DNA from 3 places in the Streptococcus raffinosi genome. Region 2 is predicted to be linked to each of the others. Evidence: predicted binding sites of a transcription regulator. Region 2 holds the regulator's gene; each other region holds the start of a gene.

Region 1 (9,980 bases), on a different contig from region 2:
TAGGAAGGAAAAAAATGAGCTTCATTCAAGTAACTAAGGAAGAATTTAACACATATGCTCAACAGGTTTCAGAGCGTTCTTTTATGCAAACAGAGGAAATGGCTAAGCTTCTTGAAAAACGTGGATTTAGCATTAGCTATGTCGCTTGGAAAGAAGGCAATCAGCTAGAAATCTCAGCAATTGTCTATAGTATGCCTATGACTGGTGGGCTTCGTATGGAAGTGAATTGTGGACCTATTCACTCCAATACGACTCATCTGAGCGACTTTTACCAAGGATTGAAGGACTACGCTAAAGCAAATGGTGCGCTTGAGCTGTTAATCAAACCTTATGATACTTATCAAACCTTTGATAGTAATGGGGAGCCAACTGGTGATGAGCAAAAGCAGCTGATTAGCCAATTGACTAACTTAGGTTATAGCTTTGATGGTTTGCAAACAGGTTATCCTGGTGGTGAGCCTGACTGGCATTATGTGAAGGATTTATCAGGGATTACAGAAAAAGATTTGATTAAGTCTTTCAGCAAAAAAGGGAAACCATTAGTTAAAAAAGCTAAAACCTTTGGTATCAAGCTGAAAAAACTGAAGCGTGACGAGTTATCCATTTTTAAAGAAATCACTTCAGCGACTTCTGATCGTCGAGAATATAGTGATAAATCGCTGGATTACTACCAAGATTTTTATGATGCCTTTGGTGATAATGCTGATTTTATGGTTGCTACTTTGAATTTCCAAGATTACCTTGAACATTTAGAGAAGGATCAGGCTAAATTGGGAGCTAGAATTGTCAAATTGCAAGCTGATTTGGAAACTAATCCTAAGTCTGAGAAAAAACAAAACCAATTGCGAGAGCTATCAAGTCAGTTTGAAACTTTTGATGTTCGCAAGGGAGAAGCAACAGCCTTTATTGACAAGTACGGTCAAGAAGACATTGTTCTAGCCGGAAGTCTCTTTGTTTACACCCCTCAAGAAGCAGTCTATCTTTTTAGTGGTTCTTATCCTGAATTTAATAAGTTTTATGCTCCAGCACTCTTGCAAGAGTATGTGATGACACAGGCTATTAAACGTGGTATCAGTTTCTATAACTTCCTTGGTATCATGGGCATTTTTGATGGTTCAGATGGGGTTTTGCGTTTTAAACAAAACTTTAATGGTTATATCGTTCGTAAAATGGGAACTTTCCGTTATTATCCACAACCGTTTAAATATAAGGCCATTCAAGGAATTAAGAAACTGCTTGGACGTTCTTAAGATGTAGAGGGCTTCTATTGGAGGCCTCTTTCATTATAATTCTGTTTTTGGAATTACGACATATATAAGAGAGTTTAGAGGAAGAAGGAGGTAGGTTGATGAAACTTGCATTATTAGGGACAGGAATGATTGTTACAGAGGTTTTGCCTGTTTTGGCAACTATTGAGGGAATTGAGCTGGAGGCTATAATGTCGACACCACGATCACTTGATAAGGCTGAAGTTTTAGCTAAGCAATATGGTCTAATTCAGGCGACAAGTGATTATGAAGCAATCTTGTCCAATCCAGATGTTGATACCATTTATGTTGGAACACCTAATCATACCCACTATGACTATGCCAAACAAGCACTTCTAGCTGGCAAGCATGTCATCTGTGAGAAACCTTTTACCCTGCATTTGGAAGAGTTTGAAGAGCTGACTAAGCTTGCCCAAGAAAAAAAGCTTCTCTTGATAGAAGCTATAACCAATCAATATCTAGCTAATTTCACAGCGATTAAGAATTCTCTAGCAGAAATCGGTGATATCAAGATTGTGAATATCAATTATTCTCAATATTCATCACGCTACGATGCCTTTAAACGTGGTGAGATTGCTCCTGCCTTTAACCCTGAAATGGGTGGGGGAGCGCTTAGAGATCTGAATATCTACAATATCCATCTTTTGGTTGGACTTTTCGGAAAGCCTAATCGTGTGGAATACCTACCTAATGTGGAGAGAGGAGTGGATACGTCAGGAATTCTAGTTTTGGATTATGGTAACTTTAAGGCTGTTGCCATTGGAGCTAAAGACTGTAGTGCTGACATTCGTTCAACAATTCAAGGAGATAAGGGAGCTATCACCATTTTGGGTGCTACCAACACTCTTCCTGAAATTGGTCTTATTCTTAATGGTCAAGAAGAGACTGTGACTAATCTTAATAGTCCGCATCATCGTATGTACGATGAATTTGTAGCATTTGAGAAAATGGTAGCTACCAATGATATTGACAGTGTTGCCAAGCAGTTGGAGCATAGTCGTCAGGTTATGGAAGTTCTGGATCAGGCCTCTAAAGTTTTGTAAGATACTAAAAAACAAGCAGTGGCATTAGCCATTGCTTGTTTTGGATTTATACAGTTGTTGGGAATGAAATCTCAATCAATTTTTCGGTGTGTACTGTTTGGAGTTTATCCATCAAAACGATATCTTTGTCAATTTTGCGTTTGAGGAAGAATTCACGGATGATTTCTAATTCGTTATCCTTAACAGCACGGTGTTTATTTGAAATCAATAGTTCGTAATGTTTAGGTGCTTGTGTAAAGACAACATCTGTATTTCCAGCAGAATAGGTTTCTACGAGGAAGGCATCTGTATTATCAAGTTGGTTTTGTACAAGTTCTTGGTGTGTTTGCGTCGTGTTAATAAGTTTCATAGTTACCTCCTAGGATTTGGCAGTTCTTGTATGGCTAGCTTTCCATTGTTCGATTCCCCACTTATGGCTGCCGCGTTTAAGCTTGGAAATCGCTTCATCAATTGGGAACCATGCCAGCTTGTTGAAATCTTCTAGGGGGTTACCAATTTCTGAAAAATCTACAACTTCATAAATGTAGGCTGGATTGTAAAAGTAAGTGTCACGGTGGCTTGAATAGAAGTATTCGTCAGCCTGTCCATAGTACTGTCCTAAAGTGGCTGTATACCCAAGTTCTTCAATTAACTCGCGTTTTAAGGCACTAAAGTGATCCTCGCCTGCTTCGATTTCTCCACCTGGGAGAAACCAAGCCCCGTTAGGAGCCTGAACTAAAATAATCTTCGTCTTGTCTTGGTTAGGAATCACAGCATAAACACCGTAACGTGTCTGATAATGAGCTCCCTCAACCTTATCACCAAATGTTGGATTCATAAGTTGCTCCTTAGGTTTATTTGCCTATATTATACTAAAAAAATCCTCATTTTCCTATTGATTTAGGCAGAATTACAGAGAATTTTGAAAATGGAAAATTGAAAAGTGTGAAAAAAGGAGTAAGACAGAAGAAATTTTAAATGACGTTTCTTCTGTCTTACTCCCCTTAGGGTCAAACAAGCCTAGAAGCCTGTTTGAGATAGTAGATATGGAAAATGTTACCCCATACCTTGAGTTTTTCTGATTTGAAAATTATAGCACCTTGTCCTACTTCTAGACGATTTAGTCAGATTCTCTGGTCGTTTCAGTTTCTTGTGCAGTTTTTTCAACTTTTTTAGCAGATTTAATAGTGATATGACCCTTGGATGTCATGACTGCCTTGAGATCTTTTTCATTTGGATTTTCAAGGTAGAAGTCGGTAATGGCATCCTCAATATAATCTTGGATGGTACGGCGAAGTGGTCGAGCACCCATCTTAGGGTCGTAACCAAGGTCAACCAATTTTTCTTTGACTTTTTCAGTCACACTAAAGTGGATACCGTTATTGGCCAAGCGCTGGTTGACGCTATCAAGCATGAGGTCCACAATAGTTAGGAGGTTTTCCTTACTGAGGGCAGAAAATTCAACAATACCGTCAAAACGGTTCATAAATTCAGGACTAAAGAAGTCTCCGAGTTGGTTCAGCACAGAGTTAGTGCGATTCTCACGAGCAGCTCCAAAACCAACACTAGCTTCAACTTTACCAGTACCGGCATTTGATGTCATGATAATAATGGTATCTTTGAAGCTTACAGTGCGACCTTGTCCATCAGTCAAACGACCATCATCAAGAACTTGAAGGAACATGTGAAGCACGTCTGGGTGAGCTTTTTCAACCTCATCAAGAAGAATGAGGGAATAAGGGTTACGGCGGACTTTTTCAGTTAACTGACCAGCTTCGTCATAACCTACATATCCTGGAGGGGCACCGACCAACTTAGCAACAGCGTGTTTCTCCATGTATTCGGACATGTCGAATCGAATCATACTATCTGCTGATCCAAAGAGTTCAATGGCCAATTGTTTAGAGAGTTCAGTTTTACCGACCCCAGTAGGACCTACGAAGAGGAAACTACCAATTGGGCGATTTGGTGCGCCAAGACCAACACGATTACGACGGATAGCTTTGGCAATCTTATCAACTGCGGCATCTTGTCCAATAACATGCGACTTAAGGTCATCAGCAAGGCTAAGAAGTTGTGATTGTTCTTTTTCTTTAAGGTCACCGACAGGAATGTTTGTTTTTTGTTCCACAATGGCTTCGATATGTTTTTCAGTGATGACAGGCATATCTTGGTCACTGATGGTTTGTTTTTGCATTTCCTTGTATTTGGCAATTTGATCACGGAAATAAGCAGCCTTTTCAAAGTCTTCGTCACGAGTGGCTTGAGCTTTGAGATTTTCCGCTTCAATCAAACGTTTATCAATATCTTTAGGATCAACAAAGTTAAGGGTCAAGTTCATCTTAGAACCAGCTTCATCAAGAAGGTCAATGGCCTTGTCTGGTAAGAAGCGGTCTTGAATGTATCGATTGGACAATTCTGCGGCTGCCCTGATAGCTTCGTCCGTATATTTGACATGGTGGTAGTCTTGGTATTTAGGTTGAATACCATGCAAAATTGTAATGGTTTCTTCAACGGTTGGTTCATCAACCTTAACCGGTTGCATACGGCGTTCGAGGGCAGCATCCTTTTCGATAATGCGATATTCGTTAAGGGTTGTTGCTCCGACAAGTTGAAGCTCGCCACGAGCAAGAGCAGGTTTTAGGATATTTCCAGCGTCCATATTGCCATCACCAGCATTACCAGCTCCTACAATTTCATGGATTTCATCGATAAAGAGGATAACATCCTGACGTTGACGAATTTCTTCCATGAGTTTTTGCATGCGTTCTTCGAATTGACCACGGATACCAGTACCTTGGACTAGGCTGACGACATCAAGACGGATAACTTGCTTGCCTTGGAGTTTTTGAGGTACACTACCATCAACGATTTTTTGAGCGAGACCTTCAACAACGGCTGTTTTACCAACACCAGGTTCACCAATAAGAACAGGGTTGTTCTTGGTACGTCGGTTAAGAATTTCTATAACACGAATAATTTCTTCATCACGACCAATGACAGGGTCAATATCTCCACGACGGGCAATGTCTGTGATATTAATTCCAAATTCCTCAAGTAAACCTTGTGGTTGTTGAGGCGCCTGTTGGCGAGGTCCTCCTGGACGTCCTGGACCCTGTGTATTGCCACCGTTTCCTCGGTTTCCACCTTCCTGTGTTGGTGGTGTATTTGGAAGGTCTCCGTTTGAAGAACGGAAGTTGTTTAGGTCGCTGAAGAAATCATCAAAGAAGTTGGACCCCCCTGTTTGATTGAATTGATTGAGTGGGTTCTCAGGGTCAGATTTCATGATTTTATAACAATTTTGACAGAGGTCAACTTGTTGCTGATTACCATTTACGTTGGTATACAAATGGATACTAGCTTCATTTAGGTTACAGTTTTGGCAGAGCATATCAGTACCTCTTTCTATCTGGATTTGAAAGGACTCTTTTTTGAAGATAACTTGGTCAAAAAAGGTCAAATCTATGTCTCCATTATAGCATGCAGTAGTAATATTGCAAGCAAAAAGCATTAGGGTTTGGCACTCTGTATAACTAAGTGCTAATTTTGAATTAAAATACAAAAATACTTGCATATTATACAAAAATAGACTATAATACCTTTTATATTATTCAGAATGAAAGTGAGAGCCCTATGACATTAGTAACATCCTTTTTGAAAGAAATTGACTTCACTAAACAGGAACTGGAAGAATTAATTGCGCTATCTCTTAAATTTAAAGAGTTGAAGAAAAATAGAATTCCTCATAAGTATCTAGAAGGGTTAAATATTGCCCTACTTTTCGAAAAGACATCAACAAGAACACGTTCAGCCTTTACTGTAGCTGGTCAGGATCTAGGGATGAATGTGACCTACCTTGGTGCAGGTGATATTCAGCTTGGTAAGAAGGAATCTGTAATTGATACAGCTAAGGTGCTTGGATCAATGTTTGACGGGATTGAGTACCGTGGTTTTAAACAAGAGGATGTTGAAGACTTGGCTAAATACTCTGGTGTTCCGGTCTGGAATGGTTTGACAGATACTTGGCATCCGACTCAGATGATTGCGGATTTCATGACCTTGAAGGAGCACTTTGGTAGTCTAGAGGGCTTGACCATTGCTTATATTGGAGATGGTCGTAATAATATGGCAAATTCACTTTTGGTGACATCGGCTATCTTGGGCGTTAATGTTAAGATTATCGCTCCAGAGGGTTTACAGCCTGAGGATGATATTGTTGCCCTAGCTCATAAACATAATAATGGTGCTGATTTAACCATTACAGATGATATTTCAGAAGTTAAGGGAGTGGATATGCTCTACACTGATGTCTGGGTTTCTATGGGAGAAGAAGTGGACTTTAAATCTCGTATTGATTTGCTTCTACCTTATCAGATAAATGCAGACTTACTTGCCAAAACGGAAAATCCAGATGTCATCGTTATGCATTGCCTTCCAGCCTTCCATGACCTTAATACTCAAATTGGACAGGAAATGTATGACAAATATGGTTTGGCAGAGTTAGAAATTACAGATGAGGTCTTCCAAAAATACACTGACATCATCTTCCAAGAAGCTGAGAACCGTATGCATTCTATCAAGGCTATCATGTACAATTCCTTGAAAAATATTTAAAATTCCCCCATTTTTTCCGTAAGTGTGATAAAATAAGTAAGAAATACACAATTAATAGGAGAAATAACATGGAATCACATTTGGTGAGAATCATTAACCGTCTTGAAATGATGGCGGCTGATGGTGGTAATTTAAAACGTAATTTTGAACGTGAAGGAGTAGTTGTTGCCGAAGTATCATTCAGCAATGATCCAGAAAATGGTCCAGTTTTCACATTGCGTGATGTTGAAGCTCGTGAATCTTATTCATTTGATAGCATTGACTTGATTGCAATGGAAATCTACGACTTGCTTTACTAATCAATAACTTGAAACCGACTCTTTTTAGACTAGGGGTTTCAAAATCGTTAATGGGAGTGGGAAAGAGCATGTAAAATTGTTCTTACTCACTCTTTTTTGATTTTTATGTCTTTAAGCTACTTTTTATACTGAAATATCGCATTTATAAGAAAATACTTTATTATTATGCATCCTTCTGATATAATAATGAGGAATATTAATAAGGAGTATCTTGATGAACTTTTCATTTTTGCCACAGTTCTGGTCTTACTTTAACTATGGTGTCTTAGTAACAATTATGATTTCAATCTGCGTGGTCTTCTTTGGGACCATTCTTGGGGTTTTGGTATCCCTGATTAAGCGTTCTGGAATCAAGCCATTAGAGTGGCTCGTAAGCCTTTATGTTTGGGTTTTCCGTGGAACGCCTATGGTTGTGCAAATCATGATTGCTTTCAACCTCATTCATATGAACCTTCCAACGGTTCAGTTCGGAATTTTGAACCTTGATTTGTCACGTATCGTTCCTGGTATTATTGTCCTTTCTTTAAATAGTGGTGCCTATATCTCTGAAAGTGTGCGTGCGGGGATCGAGTCTATTCCGAAAGGACAGGTCGAAGCAGCCTATTCACTTGGTATTCGTCCATGGAATACCATGCGTTATGTGGTTTTGCCTCAGGCTATTAAAAATATTTTGCCGGCCTTGGGTAACGAGTTCGTAACGATTATCAAAGATAGTTCGCTCTTGCAAACCATCGGCGTTATGGAATTGTGGAATGGTGCACAGACTGTTGCGACAACAACTTACTTAACATTGACACCGCTTCTGTTCGCAGCCTTCTACTATTTGATTGTGACAACGGCTATGACAGCTCTTTTGAAACAAATGGAAAAACGACTTGGGGAGGGAAGTAAATAATGGCAAAAACAATTATTGAGATTAAAAATCTTCACAAGTATTTTGGTAAAAACGAAGTTCTCAAGGGGATTGATTTAGATATTAAAAAAGGTGAGGTAGTGGTTATCATTGGTCCTTCAGGATCTGGTAAATCAACCTTCCTACGCTCAATGAACTTACTTGAAACGCCTACAAAAGGTGTAATTTCCTTTGAAGGTGTGGATATTACAGACAAGAACAACGATATTTTCAAAATGCGTGAAAAAATGGGAATGGTTTTCCAACAGTTTAACCTCTTCCCAAATATGACGGTTAAAGAAAATATTACCCTCTCTCCGATTAAAACTAAGGGAATTTCTAAAGCTGATGCTGAAGCTAAAGCCTTGGAACTTTTAGATAAGGTTGGCTTGAGAGAAAAGGCGGATGCTTATCCAAGTAGCCTATCAGGTGGTCAGCAGCAACGTATTGCGATTGCGCGTGGTTTGGCTATGGATCCAGATGTTCTCTTGTTTGACGAACCAACTTCTGCCCTTGACCCTGAGATGGTTGGTGAAGTACTTGCGGTTATGCAGGACCTTGCCAAGTCTGGGATGACTATGGCTATCGTTACGCATGAAATGGGCTTTGCCTATGAAGTGGCGGACCGTGTTATCTTCATGGATGGTGGTGTTATCGTAGAAGAAGGGACACCACAAGAGATTTTTGACCATACGAAAGAAGAACGTACAAAGGATTTCTTGAGTAAGGTATTGTAAGACAGAGATTAAATCTTGTTTGTGAAGGCTGGAATTATTCCAGTCTTTTTTGCTGTTTTACTTTTCTAGAATCATTCTTGTTTAGGGCGATTTTACGGAAACAATGGATAATTATGCTATAATGATGCCATACCAAAAATAATATAGAAGGTCAAGAATTATGCTTATATATGACACGGCCTTAAAAACCCCTTATAGGATTCTTGGAATTAACCTTCCTAAAGATAGTCTTTTGCACCTATCTAACTTAGGGTTAGCTCCTGGTGAAACCATTGAGGTGGTAACTAAGACCAAAAACAGTGCTATTATTATAGTGAAAGGGAGTCGCTTAGCCTTTGATGCATCAATTCTAGATAAGATTGATTTGACACCTGCTGAGGAAAATGAGGAGAAAATACCTCTCTCTGAACTACCAGTTGGGCGTTCTGCCATCGTCACTGATATTTTCGCAGCTAATGAAACCAAGCGTCGTCTCATGGATATGGGAATTACAAAGCGCACACGGGTTTTATTGCGTAAGGTAGCCCCTTTGGGAGATCCTCTAGAAATTAGCTTGAGAGGGTATGAATTAACCCTACGCAAGTCGGAAGCGCAAATGATTAGTGTGGTCATGCTGGACGAGGGAGAGGGAAAATGACAGAAATTGCATTAATAGGTAATCCTAATAGTGGTAAAACCAGTTTATTTAACCTGATAACAGGGACCAATCAGCGTGTTGGTAACTGGCCGGGTGTTACTGTAGAACGAAAAAGTGGTCTGGTTAAAAAGCATAAAGATATCGAAATTCAGGATTTACCTGGGATTTACTCTATGTCACCCTATAGTCCTGAGGAAAAGGTGGCGCGTGACTATTTACTCAGCAAAAAGGCTGATAGCATCTTAAATGTGGTTGATGCGACAAACTTGGAACGTAACCTTTATCTGACAACACAGTTGATTGAAACAGGTATTCCTGTGACCTTGGCTCTTAACATGAGCGATGTTTTAGAAGCTCAGGGAAAAACAATTAATATCGATAAATTGTCTTATCATCTGGGTGTCCCGGTGGTTGCGACTAGCGCTCTCAAACAGACTGGTGTGGATAAGGTTGTGAAAAAGGCAGCTCATACGACGACTGCTACTGTAGGAGACATCGCTTTTCCAATTTA
Region 2 (9,980 bases):
AAATAATACGACTTTGTTGCCCTTTCTGTGCAATCCCAAAGCTAGGTTGACGTTTGAAATGAGCTGGTTCAAGACTAATAAGATTGGACATAGCGGCAATTTCATCTAGAAAGTCTTTTACTTTTCGAGAATTATCGTCATCTCCCAAATCGGTTTGTAATACAATATCAGATTCTAGTAAATTTAAATATTGTGCTAATTGAGCCTTGATTTCTTTATCTAAGACCATGGATACTATACCCCCTGGTTGTTAAATTTTACCTACAAGATCCAAGCTAGGAGTCAATGTTTCAGCTCCTTCTTTCCATTTGGCTGGACAAACTTCACCTGGATGTTGGCGAATATATTGAGCAGCACGAACTTTATCAATAAGAGTGCTTGCGTCGCGTCCGATACCATCAGCGTTAATTTCCATCATTTGGATAACGCCATCTGGATCAACGATGAATGTTCCACGTTGTGCAAGACCATCTTGACCAAGAACATCAAAACCTTGAGAGATGAGATGTGAAGGATCTCCAATCATAGGATAAGTGATAGTTCCAACAACATCTGAGTCATCATGCCAAGCTTTGTGAACAAAGTGAGTATCTGTAGAGACAGAGTAAATCTCTACATCAAGAGATTTAAGTGTTTCATATTGCTCTTGAAGGTCACCGAGTTCAGTTGGGCAAACAAATGAAAAATCTGCAGGATAGAAGCAGAAAACAGCCCATTTTCCTTTAACATCTTCATCTGTAACAGTGATGAATTCTCCATTGTGATAAGCTTGTGCTGAGAATTCAATAATTTCTTTTCCGACTAATGACAAAATAATGTCCTCCTCTATTTTTGATAGCCTAATTATAAACGAAATATTTTCGAATCTCAAAGGAAACGATTACATTTTATAAGGAGGGGATGCTCTGCTAATGGATAGTGATTTTATAGCTTGTCAAATGTCACTTTTTTTGATAAACTACTATAGTTGCGTAAAGTAACAAATACTCATTCTAAGCCGATTGTGGTCTTGTTGCCGCAGGGTGGGACTGCAAGTCTAAAGCTTAGAAGAGGAAAAAAACAATTTTTAAGGAGAAATACTCATGGCAGTAATTTCAATGAAACAACTTCTTGAGGCTGGTGTTCACTTCGGTCACCAAACTCGTCGCTGGAATCCTAAGATGGCTAAATACATCTTTACAGAACGTAACGGAATCCACGTTATCGACTTGCAACAAACTGTAAAAATGGCTGATACAGCTTACGAATTTGTTCGTGAAGCAGCAGCTAACGATGCAGTAATCTTGTTCGTTGGTACTAAAAAACAAGCAGCTGAAGCAGTTGCTGAAGAAGCTACTCGTGCTGGTCAATACTACATCAACCACCGTTGGTTGGGTGGTACTCTTACAAACTGGGATACTATCCAAAAACGTATCGCTCGTTTGAAGGAAATCAAACAAATGGAAGCTGATGGAACTTTCGAAGTTCTTCCTAAGAAAGAAGTTGCACTTCTTAACAAACAACGTGCACGTCTTGAAAAATTCTTGGGTGGTATCGAAGATATGCCTCGCATTCCAGATGTAATCTACATCGTTGACCCACACAAAGAACAAATCGCTGTTAAAGAAGCTAAAAAACTTGGTATTCCAGTTGTAGCGATGGTTGATACAAACGCTGATCCAGATGAGATTGATGTAATCATCCCAGCTAACGATGACGCTATTCGTGCCGTTAAATTGATCACTTCTAAAATGGCTGATGCTATCATCGAAGGTAACCAAGGTGAAGATGCTTCTGCAGATTTCCAAGAAGCAGCTGCAGCTGATTCAATCGAAGAAATCGTTGAAGTTGTCGAAGGTGACAACAACTAATCTTTAAGGTTAGTTAGGGCTTGATGCCCACTAAAAATAAGACAAACACCTAAGGGGCGGGGCTCAGCCCTGCCCCTTAGTTTGATAAAATAAATTTGGAGAAAACACAAAATGGCAGAAATTACAGCTAAACTTGTTAAAGAATTGCGCGAAAAATCTGGTGCTGGTGTCATGGACGCTAAAAAAGCATTGGTTGAAGTTGATGGTGATATCGAAAAAGCGATTGAATTGCTTCGTGAAAAAGGTATGGCTAAAGCAGCTAAGAAAGCTGACCGTGTTGCCGCTGAAGGATTGACTGGTGTTTATGTTCACGGTAATGTTGCAGCAGTCGTTGAAGTTAACGCTGAAACTGACTTCGTTGCGAAAAATGCTCAATTCGTTGAATTGGTAAACGAAACAGCTAAAGTAATCGCTGAGGGTAAACCAGCAAACAACGAAGAAGCACTTGCTTTGACTATGCCTTCAGGTGAAACTCTTGAAGCTGCATACGTATCTGCAACAGCTACTATCGGTGAAAAAATTTCATTCCGTCGTTTTGCTTTGCTTGAAAAAACAGATGCACAACACTTTGGAGCTTACCAACACAACGGTGGACGTATCGGTGTTGTTACAGTTCTTGAAGGTGGAGATGAAGCTCTTGCTAAACAAATCTCAATGCATATCGCTGCAATGAAACCAACTGTTCTTTCATACACTGAATTGGATGAACAATTTGTTAAAGATGAATTGGCACAACTTAACCACACAATTGATCAAGATAACGAAAGCCGTGCAATGGTTAACAAACCAGCTCTTCCACACCTTAAATTTGGTTCTAAAGCTCAATTGACTGATGCTGTTCTTGCTCAAGCTGAAGAAGATATCAAAGCTGAGTTGGCTGCTGAAGGTAAACCAGAAAAAATCTGGGATAAAATCATCCCAGGTAAAATGGACCGCTTCTTGCTTGACAACACTAAAGTTGACCAAGCTTACACTCTTCTTGCTCAAGTTTACATCATGGACGACAGCAAAACGGTTGAAGCTTACCTTGAATCAGTAAATGCTTCAGTAGTAGAATTTGTTCGCTTTGAAGTTGGTGAAGGTATCGAAAAAGCATCTAACGACTTTGAATCAGAAGTTGCAGCTACAATGGCAGCAGCCCTTAACAACTAATTCTAGTTGCTAGATAAAAAGAAAAGAAGTTACGTAATCGTAGCTTCTTTTTTGTCGTAAATAGAAAACGTCTGAGTATTCCCCAGACGTAAAAAATATTAATGAGCGAAGGTATTGACACCAAGGAGAAGAGAGAGCGTTCCCATGATAATACCTGCAAGGATAACTCCAAGCATAACAGCTAAAACGCTGCGTTTAAAGTCCCAATCTAGGATGGATGCTGCAAGCGTACCTGTCCAAGCGCCTGTTCCTGGAAGTGGGATACCCACAAAGAGTAGGAGGGCCCAGAAGATACCTTTGTCTCCAGCGGCTTTTTCAAGCTTTTGCCCCCCACTGTGGCCTTTTTTAAGACACCAGGTAAAGAAGCCACCAATAAGAGGTTTGTCAGCACCCCACTCGAGAACACGGCGGGCGAAGAAGAAAATAATTGGAACTGGAAGCATATTCCCGATAACACAAAGAATGAGGGCTTGCCACCAAGGAATACCTGAGGCAATAGCGACAGGTACGGCTCCACGGAGCTCAACAAGGGGAATCATAGAGATTAAAAATGCAATGATGTATTTCATGAATAACCTTTCATAGGGAAATAAAATTAGTGAGAAGTCTCAGGTGAAGTGAGTATTTCTCGATAGTGGTAAGAGGAATATTACCATGGTATAAAGTGAAAGGCTCTTGTTCGGATGAGGATTAGCTTCTTCGATTGTTCAAGTTGTTTCAGCAGAATACCTAGGTTGTCTTTTCATTTTGTCTTATTTATTGTATCTTATATGACCTCTAATGACAACTTTAAAAAGCTTTTTGAGACTATAGTTTCCCATGTGCTGACATTTTTGGTATAATAATAGTCAGTTATAGTCAAATTAGACTGGAGGAATTAAGATGGCAAGAAATACATCAGACAGTATAGAAGAATATATTAAAGAATTGCTGGGCCAGTCTGGGATTGCTGAGATTCAACGTTCGAATTTAGCAGATACTTTTCAAGTTGTACCGAGTCAGATTAACTATGTTATTAAGACACGTTTTACAGAGAGTCGTGGTTATATCGTTGAGAGTAAGCGTGGTGGTGGCGGTTATATTCGTATCGTCAAGGTCAGATTCTCTGATAAACATCACAGAATCAATGCTCTACTTCAAAACTTAGCAGATCAGCTCAGCGAACAGGTTTTTACGGATTTGATTCAGTTGCTATTTGATGAAAAAATTATCACAGAACGTGAGGGGAATTTGATTTTAGCAACTGCTAGTGATGATATTCTCGGTGAGGACGCTGCTACAATTCGTTCGCGTATCTTACGCTCGCTTTTACTTAGATTGGATAGAAAAGGAAATTAGATGACGACATATTCAAGAAAAATGCAAGCCATTTTCCATCGTGCTCAGCTTGAAGCAGAGCGCTTTGGTAGTCCTTTTCTGGAGACTTGGCATGTGCTTCTAGCTATGCTTGAAGTTCCAGGAACTGTAGCCTACCTAACCTTTACTGATTTTGAAGACCGTATTCGTGCGGAAGAAATTGAGACGGCTGCTGTCTTGGCTTTGGAGAAGAGTCCAACAGAGTTGTCCAAATCAGATATTATTGATTTACGGGCACAGTCACATGCTTTAGAGGCTATGCTGCAAGAGGCAGAGGGAATTGCTAAGGTGACTGGTGCCGTAGAGGTGGGTTCTGAACATGTTTTGATGGCTTTTTTGCTCCATAAGGATTTGATGGTTTGCCGTCTCCTTGAAGTTGCTGGTTTTCAATATAAGGATGACAGTGACAAGCCTCGTATTATTGATTTGCGACGTTCTTTGGAGCGTTATGCAGGTCTTAGTAAGCAAGATTTAAAGGCGATTCATGACCTGCGTAAGCCTAAAAAAGCAAAAGCATCTGGAAATTTTGCTAATATGATGCAGCCTCCTCAATCTTCTACTGGAGAACTGTCAGATTATACAAAAGATCTGACTGCAGTAGCAGAATCGGGAGCCCTTGATCCAGTCATTGGGCGTGACGAAGAAATTTCACGCATGATTCAGGTCTTGAGTCGTAAAACGAAGAATAATCCTGTTCTTGTAGGTGAAGCAGGTGTTGGTAAGACGGCCATTGCCCTTGGTTTGGCACAGCGTATTGCTTCGGGTGACGTACCTTTCGAATTAGCTGATATGCGTATCTTAGAACTTGATATGATGAGTGTGGTTGCAGGAACCCGTTTTCGTGGTGATTTCGAAGAGCGTATGAATCAAATCATTGATGAGATTGAAGCTGATGGAAAAATCATTCTCTTTATTGACGAATTGCATACGATTATTGGCTCTGGTTCTGGTATTGATAGTACCTTGGATGCGGCAAATATTTTGAAACCTGCTCTAGCACGTGGAACACTTCACATGGTTGGAGCAACCACACAAGCTGAGTACCAAAAGCATATTGAGAAAGATGCAGCCCTTTCTCGTCGTTTTGCTAAGATTACGATTGAGGAGCCAAGTGTATCTGAAGCTATTGATATTTTAAAAGGCTTGCGTTCGTCGTATGAAGTCTACCATCGTGTGACTATCACTGATAAAGCCGTTGAGACAGCTGTCAAGGTAGCACACCGTTATTTGACGAGTAAAAACTTACCTGATTCGGCTATTGACCTTCTAGATGAAGCGAGTGCAACTGTTCAAGGTCGTATCAAAAAAGAAGCCAAACGTGAGATAACGCCTTTGGATGAAGCACTTTTAGCTGGTGATATGAAAGCTGCTATTAAACAATATAAGGCTAGTCAAAAGGCAAAATTACCAAAACCAGCTTTGGTGGATACGGACCAGATTATGCAAACCCTTAGTCGCCTATCAGGTATTCCTGTTGAGAAGATGACTCAGGCAGATAGCAAACGTTACCTGAATCTTGAAGCTGAGCTTCACAAACGTGTTATTGGTCAAGACGAAGCAGTTTCAGCGATTAGTCGTGCTATTCGTCGTAACCAGTCAGGTATTCGTACTGGAAAACGTCCGATTGGTTCCTTCATGTTCCTTGGACCTACTGGTGTTGGTAAGACGGAATTGGCTAAAACTTTGGCAGAAGTCCTCTTTGATGATGAGTCGGCTTTGCTTCGTTTTGACATGTCAGAATACATGGAAAAATTTGCGGCTAGTCGTCTTAATGGTGCCCCTCCCGGGTATGTTGGATATGATGAGGGTGGTGAATTAACAGAGAAAGTTCGCAATAAGCCTTACTCAGTCCTACTCTTTGACGAGGTCGAAAAAGCTCACCCTGATATTTTTAATATTCTCTTACAGGTTTTGGATGATGGTGTTCTGACAGATAGCCGTGGACGTAAAGTTGATTTTTCAAATACCATTATCATCATGACTTCAAACTTGGGAGCGACGGCTCTTCGTGATGACAAAACTGTTGGTTTTGGTGCTCGAGACATTTCTCATAACCATCAAGCCATGCAGGCACGTATCATGGAAGAACTTAAGAAGGCCTACCGTCCAGAATTTCTCAACCGTATCGATGAGAAGGTTGTCTTCCATAGTCTAGAGGAAGAACAGCTTCGTGAAATTGTCAAGATTATGGTAAAACCGTTGGTATCAGCTTTGGCTGAAAAAGGGATTGAATTGAAATTCCAACCAGCTGCCCTCAAGTATTTAGCTCAAGATGGCTATGATGTTGAGATGGGTGCTCGTCCGTTGCGTCGTGCGATTCAAACTCAAGTGGAGGATAAGTTGTCTGAGCTCTTACTAGGTGGCCAAGTAGTGAGTGGACAGACCCTTAAAATTGGCTGCTCTAAAGATAAATTGACCTTTACAGTAGTGTAAAGGCTAAACAACAAAGACAGATTGCGCTTGTAATCTGTCTTTTTGTGTCAATGGGAGTCAAGTGAGTGTAAAGGTTTCAGTCAAGCGGGTGTAAAAGAAAAAGTCGAGCAAAGCTCGACTGTAACGGTTAAAGTTTCTCGTTGACAAAGGTGACAAAGTGATTCCACCAGACCTTGAGGAAGAAGCTTTTCTTAACCTCTTTACCAGCAACAAGTTCCATGCTAGGCATGCCCTGATCCGGTAGGTAGCCATCTCCTATAAGGGTATTATCTTCAAAGGTAGCTGTTCCCAACTTGTCTCCTGATTTGACAGGGGCTTGAATCTGGTTGGTGGAGACTTTAATATGTTTAGTGTTGTCGTCGTCTATTTTTTGGATGATATTAAAGTCAGACTTGGCTACAGCAGGTACCTGTTTAGATTTACCATCAAGGACATTGGCTTGACTCTTATTTATGTCTTGACCTTTCTTGGCAATGGTCTTGCTTTCCCAATGATAGACCACATAGTTAAGCAAGTCATTGGTTGCGGTAAACCGGGCATAGTCATCCGTATCGGTGTGCTCAGCATTTATGATGACTGTGATAATACTCATACCACTTTCATTTGAATGGGCTACGAAGGCAGCTCCGGCCAAATCAGTGGTACCTGTTTTGAGGCCATCAACACCCTTGCGGTAACTAGGTTGCCCCTTAAGCATATAGTTAAAGGTTTTGAGTTTATTAACACCATCAAATTTGGCTTCTGTTTTTTTAGTGATGTCGAGAATTTCAGGATATTCTTTAATCACATGTTGTGCAATGATAGCAACATCCTTGGCACTCATGGTGTTTTCTTCGTCAGATTTAGAACCTGGATAGATATTATCACCCAAATAGGAATTATTGAGACCAGAGGCGTTGACAATTTTAGCATCAGTGATTCCCCATTTTTTAAGTTGGGCTTTCATTTTGTCGACAAATTTACTTTCTGTTCCTCCGATTTCCTCAGCTAGGGCAATGGATGCACTATTGGCACTGGAAATAAGAGTTGCGTCAAGTAGTTGTTTGACGGTGTATTTTCTGGCATCTAATGGGATGTTGGAAACTCCAGTACTAACAGTCAATTCAAAGGGATAGTCGGAAATATTAACCTTTGTGTTCCATTTAAGCTCTCCCTTGTCTACCGCCTGATAAACCATATAGGCTGTTAGGAGTTTGGTGATAGAACCAATTCCTGTAGAAGTAGTGGCATCTTTTTCGTATAAAATCTTACCAGTAGTTGCTTCTACAGCGATAGCATGCTTGGCTGCGGCGTCAAATCCTTTTTTCTTCTCTGCTGCAAAAGCAGGAGCTACGCTTCCCAGACAGAGTAAGAAGGTCATAATAAGCGTAATTAGTTTCTTCATGGCTTGTTCCTTCGTGTATTTTGGATATTCATTATACCACATTTTGAGAGGAACTTAAGGTGTTGAGAAGAAGCTTTTACGATTTCATCATTAATTCATAAGGCAAAAAAACTCCCTTTTGATATCAAAAGGGAGTTCAGTGCCTACTTGTTTCCGGTAAAGAAATTAACGATATGATTCCACCAAACTTTTAAGAAGAAGCTTTTCTTAATGGACTGGTTGGCTGTTACAGCAACTTGAGGTGGATCAGAGATATATCCTGTTCCTACGAGGTCTTTATCATCATAGGTTGCTGTTCCGATGGTATCTCCTCTTTTGATAGGTGCTGTTACCGTTTTTGCTTTGATTTTAACAGTGTCATTTTGGCTATTTATCTTTTGGACAACAGTAAGGTCTGATTCAAGTTTAGCAGAGACGGTCTTACTGACTCCATCGGCTACCTTGATATCATTTTTCTTGACGATTTGTCCCTTAGTGTTGAGTTTATTTATCTTCCAGTGTTGGACGACATAATCTAAGAGGTCATTGGTAGCTGTGAAACGGGCGGCTTCATCCTCCCCATCATTGTCAGCGTTCATAACCACTGTAATCAAGCTCATGCCATTTTCATTAGAGTGAGCAACAAAGGATGCTCCTGCGAGTTCGGTTGTTCCGGTCTTAAGTCCATCAACCCCTTCACGGTAGTTGTCTTGACCTTCCAACATATAGTTATGAGTGGTTAATTTGTTGTCACCTTCAAAATCAACTACGCCTTGCTTGGTGATGTCAAGTACTTGAGGATAGTCCTTGATGAGGTGGTCTGCGATAATCGCAACATCCAGAGCACTCATGGTATTTTCGTCATCTGGTTTAGAGCCAGGATAACGGTTATCTCCTAGATACTTATTATTGAGCCCTGAGGCATTGTACAGTTTTGCATCAGTAATTCCCCATTTCTTTAATTGGGCCTTCATAGTATCTACAAAAGCACTCTCTGTTCCTGAGATCTTTTCAGCTAGAGCAATTGCTGCGCTGTTAGCACTACTGATGAGGGTGGCATCTAAGAGTTGTTTGACAGTGTATTTTCGAGAGTCTAGTGGGACGTTTGAAACTTCTGAATCAACTGTTAAGTTGAATGGATAATCTGAGATATCTACTTCAGTATCCCAAGTAATTTTACCTTGATCAATAGCTTTATAGACCATGTAGGCTGTTAGGATTTTCGTCATTGAAGCAACACCATCGGGAGTGGTAGCGTCCTTTTCATAGAGGACTTTCCCTGTAGTTGATTCGATAGCAATCGCATGTTTAGCAGCAACATTGAAATCATCAGTCTGTTCTTGTGCTAGGGCAGGTGTTACTAAGCCTATTAGGATTAAGGCAACCATAATGATGTGTTGTAATTTTTTCATACTCATTCCTCTGTCTCTTATGAGTGTTTATTATATCACAAAACCACCTAAATATCTGGAACTGAGAAAAGCTTGGGGGACAACTTATGCCGAAGCTCTGCCATTTTCGACTATAATATGGTAAAATGGAAGTTATATCAAATGAATGACATAAAGTTGACCAGTTCGTTTTTGTAGGGCTGGTTATGGATAAAAAGAGGGATCAAACATGGCTAAACAAACTTTTGAGATGACCTTTGCAGGACGCCCGCTTGTTGTGGAAGTGGGACAGGTAGCCAAGCAGGCTAACGGTGCTGTTGTCGTGCGTTATGGAGATACAACCGTATTATCAACAGCTGTCATGTCTAAAAAGATGGCAACGGCAGATTTCTTTCCTTTACAAGTTAACTATGAAGAGAAAATGTATGCGGCTGG
Region 3 (9,980 bases), on a different contig from region 2:
TGAATTATCTAACTAGTTCAGGACCTCTTTACCGAGAGGCAACAACCATGACCTTGGGAGCCATCATCTTCACACAGATTGGTATGGCTATGAATAGTCGCAAGGGTAGAGGATCTATTTTCCAAATCAAACCATTTGCTAATAGAATTATTAGTCTGGGGATTGTCTTAGAAATCATTCTCTTTATTCTCCTGTCTTATGTGCCTCTTTTCCACACTCTTTTTAATACAGCTCCGATTGGTCTTGATGACTGGCTTTATTTACTCCTCTGTCCATTTATCATTATGGCTCTAGAGGAAATAAGGCACAGACTGTTTGATTAAAAGTAAGCCGACGGCTTACTTTTAAGTTATTACTAATAGATATAGAGGATGCCCAAAAGGTTATAGATATTAACTATAACTAACTATCAAGAATCCGTATGATGGACTTCCCATTATTTTTCAGAAAATAGTGATAAAATAGAGGACATAGATATGGAGTATATCCACTTTACCGAGTAGAAAGGACAAATTATGACACAAGAATATCAATTAGAAACTATTCTGGCACATGCTGGAATCAATTCGGATGAAGCAACAGGAGCCTTGGCTTCCCCTATTCATTTTTCAACAACATACCAACACCCAGAGTTTGGACATTCTACTGGTTTTGACTATACACGAACGAAGAATCCAACCCGTTCAACGGTGGAAAAAGCATTAGCTGCTATTGAAAAGGCAGACTATGCTATTGCGACAAGTTCAGGAATGAGTGCTATTGTTTTAGCCTTTGAAATTTTCCCTGTAGGTAGCAAGGTTGTCGCTGCACGTGACCTTTACGGAGGTTCTTTCCGTTGGTTCAACGACAAAGAAAAAGAAGGACGTTTCTTCTTTGAATACACTAACACAGAAGATGAAATGATTGCGGCTATCAACGAAGACACTGATATTGTCTATATTGAAACACCGACAAACCCACTTATGATTGAGTTTGATATTGAGAAAGTAGCTCGGATTGCCCATGAAAAGGGTGCGGTGGTTATTGTTGATAATACTTTCTATAGTCCAATCTACCAAACCCCGATTCCACTAGGTGCTGAAATTGTTGTTCATTCGGCGACTAAGTATCTTTCTGGTCATAATGATGTCTTGGCAGGTGTTGTTGTTACTAGCAACCAGGAATTTTATGATAAGCTCAGTTACAACCTCAACACTACTGGTCCAAATTTGTCTCCATTTGATAGCTATATGCTCATGCGTGGACTTAAGACCCTAAAACTTCGTATGGAGGCTTCGACGGCTAATGCTCAAGCAGTTGTGGCTTTCTTGAAAAAATCATCTGCTGTCAAAGAAGTTCTCTACCCAGGTAAGGGTGGGATGATTTCCTTCAAAGTGGCTAACAAAGATAAGATTCCAACTATTATCAATGCTCTTAAGGTCTTTACATTTGCAGAGAGTCTTGGTGGTGTTGAAAGTTTGATTACTTACCCAACAACACAAACTCACGCAGATATTCCAAGTGATGTGCGTGCTTCGTATGGATTGACAGACGACTTGCTTCGTCTGTCAATTGGTATTGAAGCAGCTGATGATTTGATTACTGACTTGGAAAATGCCCTTAGTCTTTAAGGAGTTATCTATGACATGTTATGATTTTACAACACAACCAAATCGCTTAAACCAAAACACTATGAAATGGCACGAAGCCGAAAGTAATCCAGAACTCCTTGAGCTTTGGGTTGCTGATATGGACTTCCTACCTGTTCCTGAGATTAGGGATGCAGTCATCAACTATGCTGAGACACATATTTTTGGTTATCCTTATCCAAGTGATGAGCTTTATCAGTCCATTATTAATTGGGAAAAAAATCAACATGGTTACGTCGTTGATAAAGAGAGTATTGTGCTCATTGAAGGCGTTGTCCCAGCCATTTCAACAGCTATTCAAGCCTTTACGAAAGAAGGCGATGCTGTTCTCATCAACACACCAGTTTATCCGCCTTTTGCTCGTTCTGTCCGTTTGAATAATCGTCAGTTGATTGAGAATAGTCTTGTTAAGGTTAATGGGCATTTCGAAATTGATTTTGAACAATTGGAACGTGATATCGTTGATAATGAGGTTAAACTTTATGTTTTCTGTAGCCCACATAATCCAGGTGGTCGTGTCTGGACTAAGGAAGAATTGGCCAAGGTAGCAGACCTCTGCCAGAAACATGGTGTCCTCTTGGTATCTGATGAAATCCACCAAGACTTGGCCTTGTATGGGAATAAGCATGTCTCTATGAACACTATTTCTGATGCTTACAAGGATTTTACTTTGGTCCTTAGTTCAGCGACAAAAACCTTTAATATTGCTGGGACTAAAAATAGTTTTACTATTATTGAAAATGAAGACTTGCGTAAGGCTTTTAAACAAAAACAATTGGCTAATAACCAACACGAAATTCCAACCATTGGTTTGATAACGACTCAGGCTGCCTTGACCTACGGTCAAGCTTGGTTAGAAGAATTGAAGACTGTTATTGAAACAAATATTAATCTTTTGACTAAAGAACTTAGTGAAAAGACCAATATTAAAGTGATGAAACCTGAGGGTACTTACCTAGTTTGGCTTGATTTCTCAGCTTATGAACAAGATCATAATGAACTTGGACGCTTACTTAAAGAAGAAGCCAAGGTGGTCCTAAATGATGGAATTACTTTTGGTTCTGAAGGGGAAAAACATTTCCGTTTCAACGTCGCGACCCCAACAACAGTTGTTGCTGAAGGTGTAAAACGTCTGGTTTCTGTCTTTGGCAAATAAGAGAAGGTGATGCTAGGCTTCTGCATCACTTTTTCTTGTCTATACATAGAGTAAGATTTTTATTGTGAAACTAAAAATATAAGAGTGACGCAAGTTCCAACTCATTAAAGACAGTGATGTTCTTAATTTTCTCTTTTCCAGGCAACAATATGTAAATAAGATTAGAAAAAATATAAATAACATTAGATTTTGCTATTTTAAATCTCATCGACTATAGAAGCTTATAGAATTGCTTGTTTTAGGCGTTAATACTTTGATACATGATAGCATTTTACAAAAAATGCGATAGTGTTATTAAAAAAAGATTGGAATTTGAATTAAAAAATGATAGAATGGAGAGCATGGATGACCAAGAGGAGAGTTTAAATGGACAATACAGCTAAATCACATTCGAAAGCAATAGCTCCAAAGCAATCCGAGTGCAAGAAGATGCGTTACAGTATTCGTAAGGTGGCAACTGTAGGGGCAACATCAGCACTTGTTGGAACTTTGGCATTTCTGGGAGTAAGCCATGTAAAGGCTGATCAAGTTACTGAAACAGCATCATCTGTAGCTACGACAACAACAGAAAAAAGCACAGTATTCATAGCATTAGCAAGTGAAACAGAAACAAGTACAGCAACTTCAGAAGTGGTCAACTCTTCATCTACACACTCAGAAGTAGAAACAACAGTGACTACGTCACAGTCAAGTAAGACAAGTTCACCGATAACTGAAGATAAGGCGTCTAGCACCGCAGTATCATCTTCACCGGCAACAACATCACCTGTTACAACAGAAGCTACAGTTTCTACCTCAGAGTCTTCAGTAGAGGAGCCAACACCTAAAGCAAACTCAGAATCAGCTGCTACCCACACAGAACTTGCACTCAAACTTTCTGAAAATAGTGCTGCCAATGCAAATCTTCATAAACTCAACGGTCGTATCAAGTCTATTGTCGAAGATACCTTGACTTCAGACCAAATTGTTGCCTTAACTGAAGAAGAACTTAAAGCTCTCAACAAAGTTGATTTTAGCGACAAAACAATCAAGGGTACGGGCACTAGCTTGACTTACCGTAACTTGAAAGATATCGTTGCTAGTTTCTTAAAGCAAGATAGCAAGTTGGCAGTTCCTTACTTTAAGGCGGATACAATTATCAATATGCCTGCCTTCAATACTGTCGACGCCCAAACCATGGAAAAAGAAGAAATCGATGTTTGGGATTCTTGGCCAGTCCAAGATGCTGAATCGGGAGTTGTAAGCAATTGGAACGGTTATCAATTGGTCATTGCAATGGCTGGTGCACCAAAGAAAAACTCGAATCATATCTATTTGCTATATAGTAAATATGGAGATAATGATTTCACTCATTGGAAAAATGCAGGTCCAATCTTTGGTTATCATGCTCTTGAGGATGACCAACAATGGTCGGGTTCAGCGACTGTTAACTCTGATGGTAGCATCCAGCTCTTCTATACTATGAATGATACCAGTGCTGGTAAGTTGAACTGGCAACAATTGGCTAGTGCAACACTTAACTTGGCTGTTGAAAATGATGACGTTGTTCTCAAATCAGTGGAAAATGATCATATTCTTTTTGATGGAGACAATTACCATTACCAAAGTTATCCAAAATTCATGGATACTTTTAATGACGACCACAACCATGACGGTATTCCTGACCGTGCGGATAACTATTGTCTTCGTGATCCACATATCATTGAAGACAAAGGAAGCCGTTACCTTATTTTCGAATCAAATACGGGTGATGAAAATTACCAAGGCGAAAAACAAGTCTATACCTGGTCAAACTATGGAGGAGATGACGCCTTCAATCTTAAGTCATTCCTTAATATCATCAATAATAAACACCTCTATGACCTTGCATCATGGGCCAACGGTTCTATCGGCATCATAAAACTCGATGATAATGAGAAAAATCCATCTGTCGCCGAACTCTACACTCCTCTTGTTACCAGTCATATGGTTACTGATGAAGTAGAGCGTCCAAGTGTTGTTAAGATGGGTAACAAATATTACCTTTTCGCTGCCTCACGTATCAGTAAATCTACGGATGCTGAAGGTACTGTAGCGGTTCGTGGAGCTGTTGGTGATGACGTTGTTATGTTAGGCTTCGTTTCAGATAGCCTTCGAGGCAAATACCGTCCACTTAATGGTTCAGGTGTGGTCTTGACAGCTTCTGTACCAGCTGACTGGCGTACGTCCACCTATTCTTATTATGCTGTTCCTGTTGAAGGCTCACCGGATACCCTTTTGGTTACTTCTTATATGACTAATCGTGGTGGTGTTGCTGGTGCTGAGAATAAATCAACATGGGCCCCAAGCTTCCTCATCAAGATGAATGCAGATGATACTACAGTAGTTCTCCCTAAGATGACTAACCAAGGAGATTGGATTTGGGACCAGTCAAGTGAAAGTTTGGTACACGTGGGTGATCAAAACACTGCTAAATTACCGAACGAAGACTTTAAAGTAGATTATCATGTGGTGTCAAATTATGGTCTTAAACCCCATACTTACCCTGCAGTTGCAGTTTCAACAGGTGTCTCTGAGGCTCATGATGTCTTGACTGTTACCGTTAAAGATAGCGAAAGTAATAATACTGGCAAGTCAGAAGGGTCAATAAGTCCAACAGATGGTAACCATTCTGCTGATGATAAGACTAAACCGACCGATGGTAATCAATCGTCAGTTGATAATGTAGACAAGCCAACAAGTCCAACGAATCCAGATTCTCCAATTCGTAGACCATTCCCATATTTTGCAGATCGTTCTGCTAATGATGGGGAATTTTATGAAGAAGATTATGAAGAGGTTCCGGAAAAACCCTCAACAGGGGATACTATAAGTAGCAGACATACCGTCGCACAAGCTACAGATATTGTGACACCATTACCAGAAGCTATTTCATCAAGTGAACCAGCTGTTCCAACGACTGTTGCTAAAGAAGGGATTAGTACTGAAGCGGAGTCTCCTAAAGTAACTAAGTCCCACGAATCAAGTGAGGTTGAGGTAGCAACTAAGTCAGATGAAGTCGTTAAGTCTGAAAAGACAGATACAGATAAAGATAATAAGACTAAAGTTGCTGCTAAACTTGCCATTACACATAAGACACCGAGTGTCTCTGAAGGACCAAATGCCAATATACTGACAATTTTAGCAACGATCTTTGCAGCGATTGCGAGTCTATCTCTTTTTGGTTATGGATTGGTTACGGGTAAAATTCAGTTGCCTAAAAAATAAGCATTAACCCCTTTTCAAAACGTTTGCTAGTAAAGCAAGCGTTTTTGTTGTGTTTTTGATATAATGGAGTGAATATATAGCAAAGGAAGAAACTATTATGGGTAAATTTCAAGTTATTTCACATCCATTGATTCAACATAAACTCTCAATCCTACGTCGTGAGGATACCTCTACTAAGGATTTTCGTGAGTTAGTTAACGAAATCGCTATGCTTATGGGTTACGAAGTATCACGTGACCTTCCTCTTGAAGAAGTTGAAATTCAAACGCCAATCACAAAAACAACCCAAAAACAACTATCTGGTAAGAAATTGGCTATTGTCCCAATCCTTCGTGCAGGTATCGGTATGGTAGATGGTCTCCTAAGCCTTGTGCCTGCTGCTAAAGTTGGTCATATTGGTATGTACCGTGATGAAGAAACTCTGGAGCCGGTTGAGTACCTCGTTAAATTACCAGAAGATATTGATCAACGTCAGATTTTTGTAGTTGATCCAATGCTTGCGACTGGTGGTTCAGCTATCTTAGCGGTAGATTCACTTAAAAAGCGTGGCGCTGCTAATATTAAGTTTGTTTGTTTGGTTGCAGCACCAGAAGGTGTTAAAAAATTGCAAGAGGCTCATCCAGATATTGATATCTACACAGCATCACTAGATGAGAAACTTAATGAACATGGCTATATTGTTCCAGGCCTCGGAGATGCAGGCGATCGTTTATTTGGTACCAAATAGGTTCAAAAAGGGAGTTTTCCCTTTTTGTTTTGCTTATATTATGCAGAAAATAATCGTTTAGAAAATTTGAAGTAGTGGAAATCTCTTTTGAATTAGCACTCTATGAAAAAGAGTGCCAATAAAAATGTTTTTTATTTGACCTAATTTGACTAAAATCATATAATAACATCAAGACATTATTAAAAGGAGGATTCGTATGATTCCTGTAGTTATTGAACAAACATCACGTGGTGAGCGTTCTTATGACATTTACTCACGTTTGCTCAAGGATCGTATCATCATGTTAACAGGTCCTGTTGAAGATAATATGGCAAACTCAATTATCGCCCAACTCTTGTTCTTGGATGCTCAAGACAATACGAAAGATATTTATCTTTATGTTAATACGCCTGGTGGATCAGTTTCAGCAGGTCTTGCCATTGTTGACACCATGAATTTTATCAAGTCCGATGTTCAAACCATCGTTATGGGGATGGCAGCATCAATGGGTACTATTATCGCTTCAAGTGGTACTAAAGGGAAACGTTTTATGTTGCCAAATGCAGAATACATGATTCACCAACCAATGGGTGGTACTGGTGGCGGTACGCAACAAACAGATATGGCTATCGCAGCAGAACACTTGCTCAAGACGCGTAATAACTTGGAGCAAATATTGGCTGATAATTCCGGTCAATCCATTGAAAAGGTTCATATTGATGCCGAACGTGATAATTGGATGAGTGCTCAAGAAACGCTCGAATATGGTTTTATCGACGAAATTATGGCTAACAACCAATTAAAATAAGCTTAGCTTATCTTAGATAAGAGTCGGATGTTAATCGGTCTAATAAGGGCCGATTCATCTGACTTTTTGTGTTATAATAAGAAACATGTTAATAATCAATGAGGAGCTGCTTGCTATTGATCAAGCCATAGATAGTCTTGTTTTGCACTTTTTAGGATTGCCAGAGGTAGAAGTTTATCGCTTAAAACGTCAGAAATTCGAAGGAGATAGAACACTCCAGCAACAACTTCTGGAATTTCAGGAATTAAGGGAAAGCTATGAAGAAGCCAAAAAATATGAAGCCTATAGATCAGACGTTCGTGACTTAAAGCGACAAGTCCTGAGGATGAAGCGCCAAATTGATTTAAATGAAGTAGTTATAGCTTATCGACAGGCTGAGCTTGATTTGCAGGCGATTATGGCCTCACTTGGTCAGGACATTGCGCAAGCTGTATCAGACCAAATTTTCATTGATACAGGGCTACCTCTTGCCCCCCACAAGCCCCATCATAAAAAAGGTGCCACTAACATAAAGGAGAAAATGAGTAATGATTAAACGTCAGGGCATTATTGTCTATTTATACTATAATAGAGACTTACGTAAGATTGCCAAGTTTGGGGATGTTGTCTACCATTCTTATAAGATGCGTTATGTACACCTTTATGTAGATGAGGATAAGGTTGAGGATGTATTGGCAGAACTAGAAGGAATGAAGGCGGTAAAAAAAGTTCTTCCTTCTTACTATTCAGACATTGATATGGACTTTGTAGGTAGTCTGGAGCGCTATGACACCTCTGTTCCTGAACCATTTAAGAACTTTTCTCTTTAAGGAGAAAAGTTTTTTTCTCTTGGTAAGAGCTATCCCTAAAGCAATGGAAACGATTGCTAGAAAGAGATTATAAGTGTGTGGTTATTGACAATTGTCTGATAATTCTGTAAGCTATAAGGTGGACTTTTTTAAGAAAATATTAAGGAGAAATCTTATGCCTAAAAAGATCACACTTATTGTGTTAGCCTTTTTTGCATCCATTTTCTTGGTTGCTTGTGGTAAGTCACCCGACGTGACTGCTAAAGCCACTGGTACCAAGATTGGGGATACGATTAAGATCGGTGTCAACATGGAGTTGACAGGTCCTGTTGCGGCCTATGGTAAAGCCGAGCAAAATGGTATTAAGTTGGCTGTTGAAGAAATCAATAAAGCTGGCGGTGTTGATGGTAAAAAGCTAGAACTCGTCACTAAAGATAATAAATCTGAAAATGCTGAAGCTTCAACATCTTCAACTAACTTGGCTATCCAGAATAATGTAAATGCTATCGTTGGTCCAGCAACATCTGGTGCAGTTGCTGCTGCCAGCCTTGTATCTCAAAAAACAGGGGTTCCTTTGATGACTCCATCTGGTACACAGGATGACCTTACGGTAGATGCTAAAGGAACGAAGAAATTCGTTTTCCGTACAACCTTTAAAGATAGTTACCAAGGTAAAGTTTTGGCAGCCTATTCTTTTAATAACTTGCATGCTAAGAAGGTCGTTCTATACTACGATAATGCTTCTGATTACGCTAAGGGGATTGCGGATGAATTCAAGCGTGAGTACAAAGGCCAAATCGTTACTGAAGCAACTTTCGCTTCAGGGGATAAGGACTATCAATCAGCTTTGACTAAATTCAAAGATCTTGATTATGATGCTATTGTAATGCCTGGTTATTATACTGAGACTGGTATTATCACTAAACAAGCACGTGACCTTGGAATTGATAAACCAATCCTTGGACCTGACGGATTTAGTGATGCGAAATTTACAGAGCTTGCAGGTAAAAAGAATGCCTCAAACGTTTACTACGTATCAGGATATTCAACAAAAGTTTCTCTTTCTGATAAAGCATCAGGCTTCATCGAAGCATATAAGAAAACTTACAAGACTGAACCAAATATGTTTGCTGCGTTAGCCTACGACTCTGTTTATATGGTTGCAGAAGCCTCTAAGGGTGCGAAAACATCAGTTGATATTACCAATAATCTTGCAAAAATGAAAAACTTTGTTGGGGTTACCGGTAAAATGACAATTGACAAGGAGCATAACCCGATTAAAGCAGCTCTTATGGTTAAAAGAGATAATGGTGAAGAAGTTTCAGCAGAAGCCGTTGAAATTGGAAAATAAGCTCTTATCTTTACTGAAAATGAACTAGAAAGTTTGGTTATATATGTTTTTTGAACAACTTCCCCAACAACTAGTCAATGGTATCATCTTGGGTAGTATCTATGCCCTACTTGCCCTTGGTTATACTATGGTTTATGGGATTATCAAATTGATTAACTTTGCCCATGGAGACATCTACATGATAGGTGCCTTCGTTGGTTACTATGCGATTAACAGCTTGAAGATGAATTTCTGGATTGCCCTTGTGTTCTCCATGATTGTATGTGCCATTTTAGGGGTTGTTATCGAGTTCTTGGC

The links. The regulator CtsR, encoded in region 2, represses protease genes until heat stress. The targets are predictions, from matches to a motif close to TTGGTCAAAAAAGGTCAAANA.
Region 1: the regulator CtsR is predicted to act here: its motif matches at 5,733-5,753, upstream of QRD39_RS06615 (ATP-dependent Clp protease ATP-binding subunit).
Region 3: the regulator CtsR is predicted to act here: its motif matches at 6,890-6,910, upstream of clpP (ATP-dependent Clp protease proteolytic subunit ClpP).

The regions. Positions count from the first base shown of each region.
Region 1 is NZ_JASUZV010000008.1:74,244-84,223, forward strand. It holds gene QRD39_RS06590 (TVP38/TMEM64 family protein) at 1-37, shown strand, start outside; gene QRD39_RS06595 (aminoacyltransferase) at 15-1,250, shown strand; gene QRD39_RS06600 (Gfo/Idh/MocA family protein) at 1,349-2,311, shown strand; gene QRD39_RS06605 (DUF1827 family protein) at 2,358-2,660, opposite strand; gene QRD39_RS06610 (NUDIX hydrolase) at 2,670-3,128, opposite strand; gene QRD39_RS06615 (ATP-dependent Clp protease ATP-binding subunit) at 3,411-5,681, opposite strand; gene argF (ornithine carbamoyltransferase) at 5,924-6,904, shown strand; gene QRD39_RS06625 (DUF1797 family protein) at 6,973-7,203, shown strand; gene QRD39_RS06630 (amino acid ABC transporter permease) at 7,418-8,098, shown strand; gene QRD39_RS06635 (amino acid ABC transporter ATP-binding protein) at 8,098-8,832, shown strand; gene QRD39_RS06640 (ferrous iron transport protein A) at 8,993-9,469, shown strand; gene feoB (ferrous iron transport protein B) at 9,466-9,980, shown strand, end outside.
Region 2 is NZ_JASUZV010000014.1:1,454-11,433, forward strand. It holds gene ahpF (alkyl hydroperoxide reductase subunit F) at 1-229, opposite strand, end outside; gene ahpC (alkyl hydroperoxide reductase subunit C) at 251-811, opposite strand; gene rpsB (30S ribosomal protein S2) at 1,083-1,850, shown strand; gene tsf (translation elongation factor Ts) at 1,962-3,002, shown strand; gene QRD39_RS08875 (COG2426 family protein) at 3,101-3,571, opposite strand; gene QRD39_RS08880 (CtsR family transcriptional regulator) at 3,885-4,340, shown strand; gene QRD39_RS08885 (ATP-dependent Clp protease ATP-binding subunit) at 4,341-6,791, shown strand; gene pbp3 (D-alanyl-D-alanine carboxypeptidase PBP3) at 6,919-8,175, opposite strand; gene pbp3 (D-alanyl-D-alanine carboxypeptidase PBP3) at 8,319-9,566, opposite strand; gene pnp (polyribonucleotide nucleotidyltransferase) at 9,775-9,980, shown strand, end outside.
Region 3 is NZ_JASUZV010000007.1:8,645-18,624, reverse strand. It holds gene QRD39_RS05705 (cation-translocating P-type ATPase) at 1-323, shown strand, start outside; gene QRD39_RS05700 (cystathionine gamma-synthase) at 516-1,610, shown strand; gene QRD39_RS05695 (MalY/PatB family protein) at 1,621-2,784, shown strand; gene QRD39_RS05690 (glycoside hydrolase family 68 protein) at 3,151-6,030, shown strand; gene upp (uracil phosphoribosyltransferase) at 6,128-6,757, shown strand; gene clpP (ATP-dependent Clp protease proteolytic subunit ClpP) at 6,954-7,544, shown strand; gene QRD39_RS05675 (YlbF/YmcA family competence regulator) at 7,630-8,079, shown strand; gene QRD39_RS05670 (DUF2129 domain-containing protein) at 8,072-8,353, shown strand; gene QRD39_RS05665 (ABC transporter substrate-binding protein) at 8,508-9,683, shown strand; gene QRD39_RS05660 (branched-chain amino acid ABC transporter permease) at 9,727-9,980, shown strand, end outside.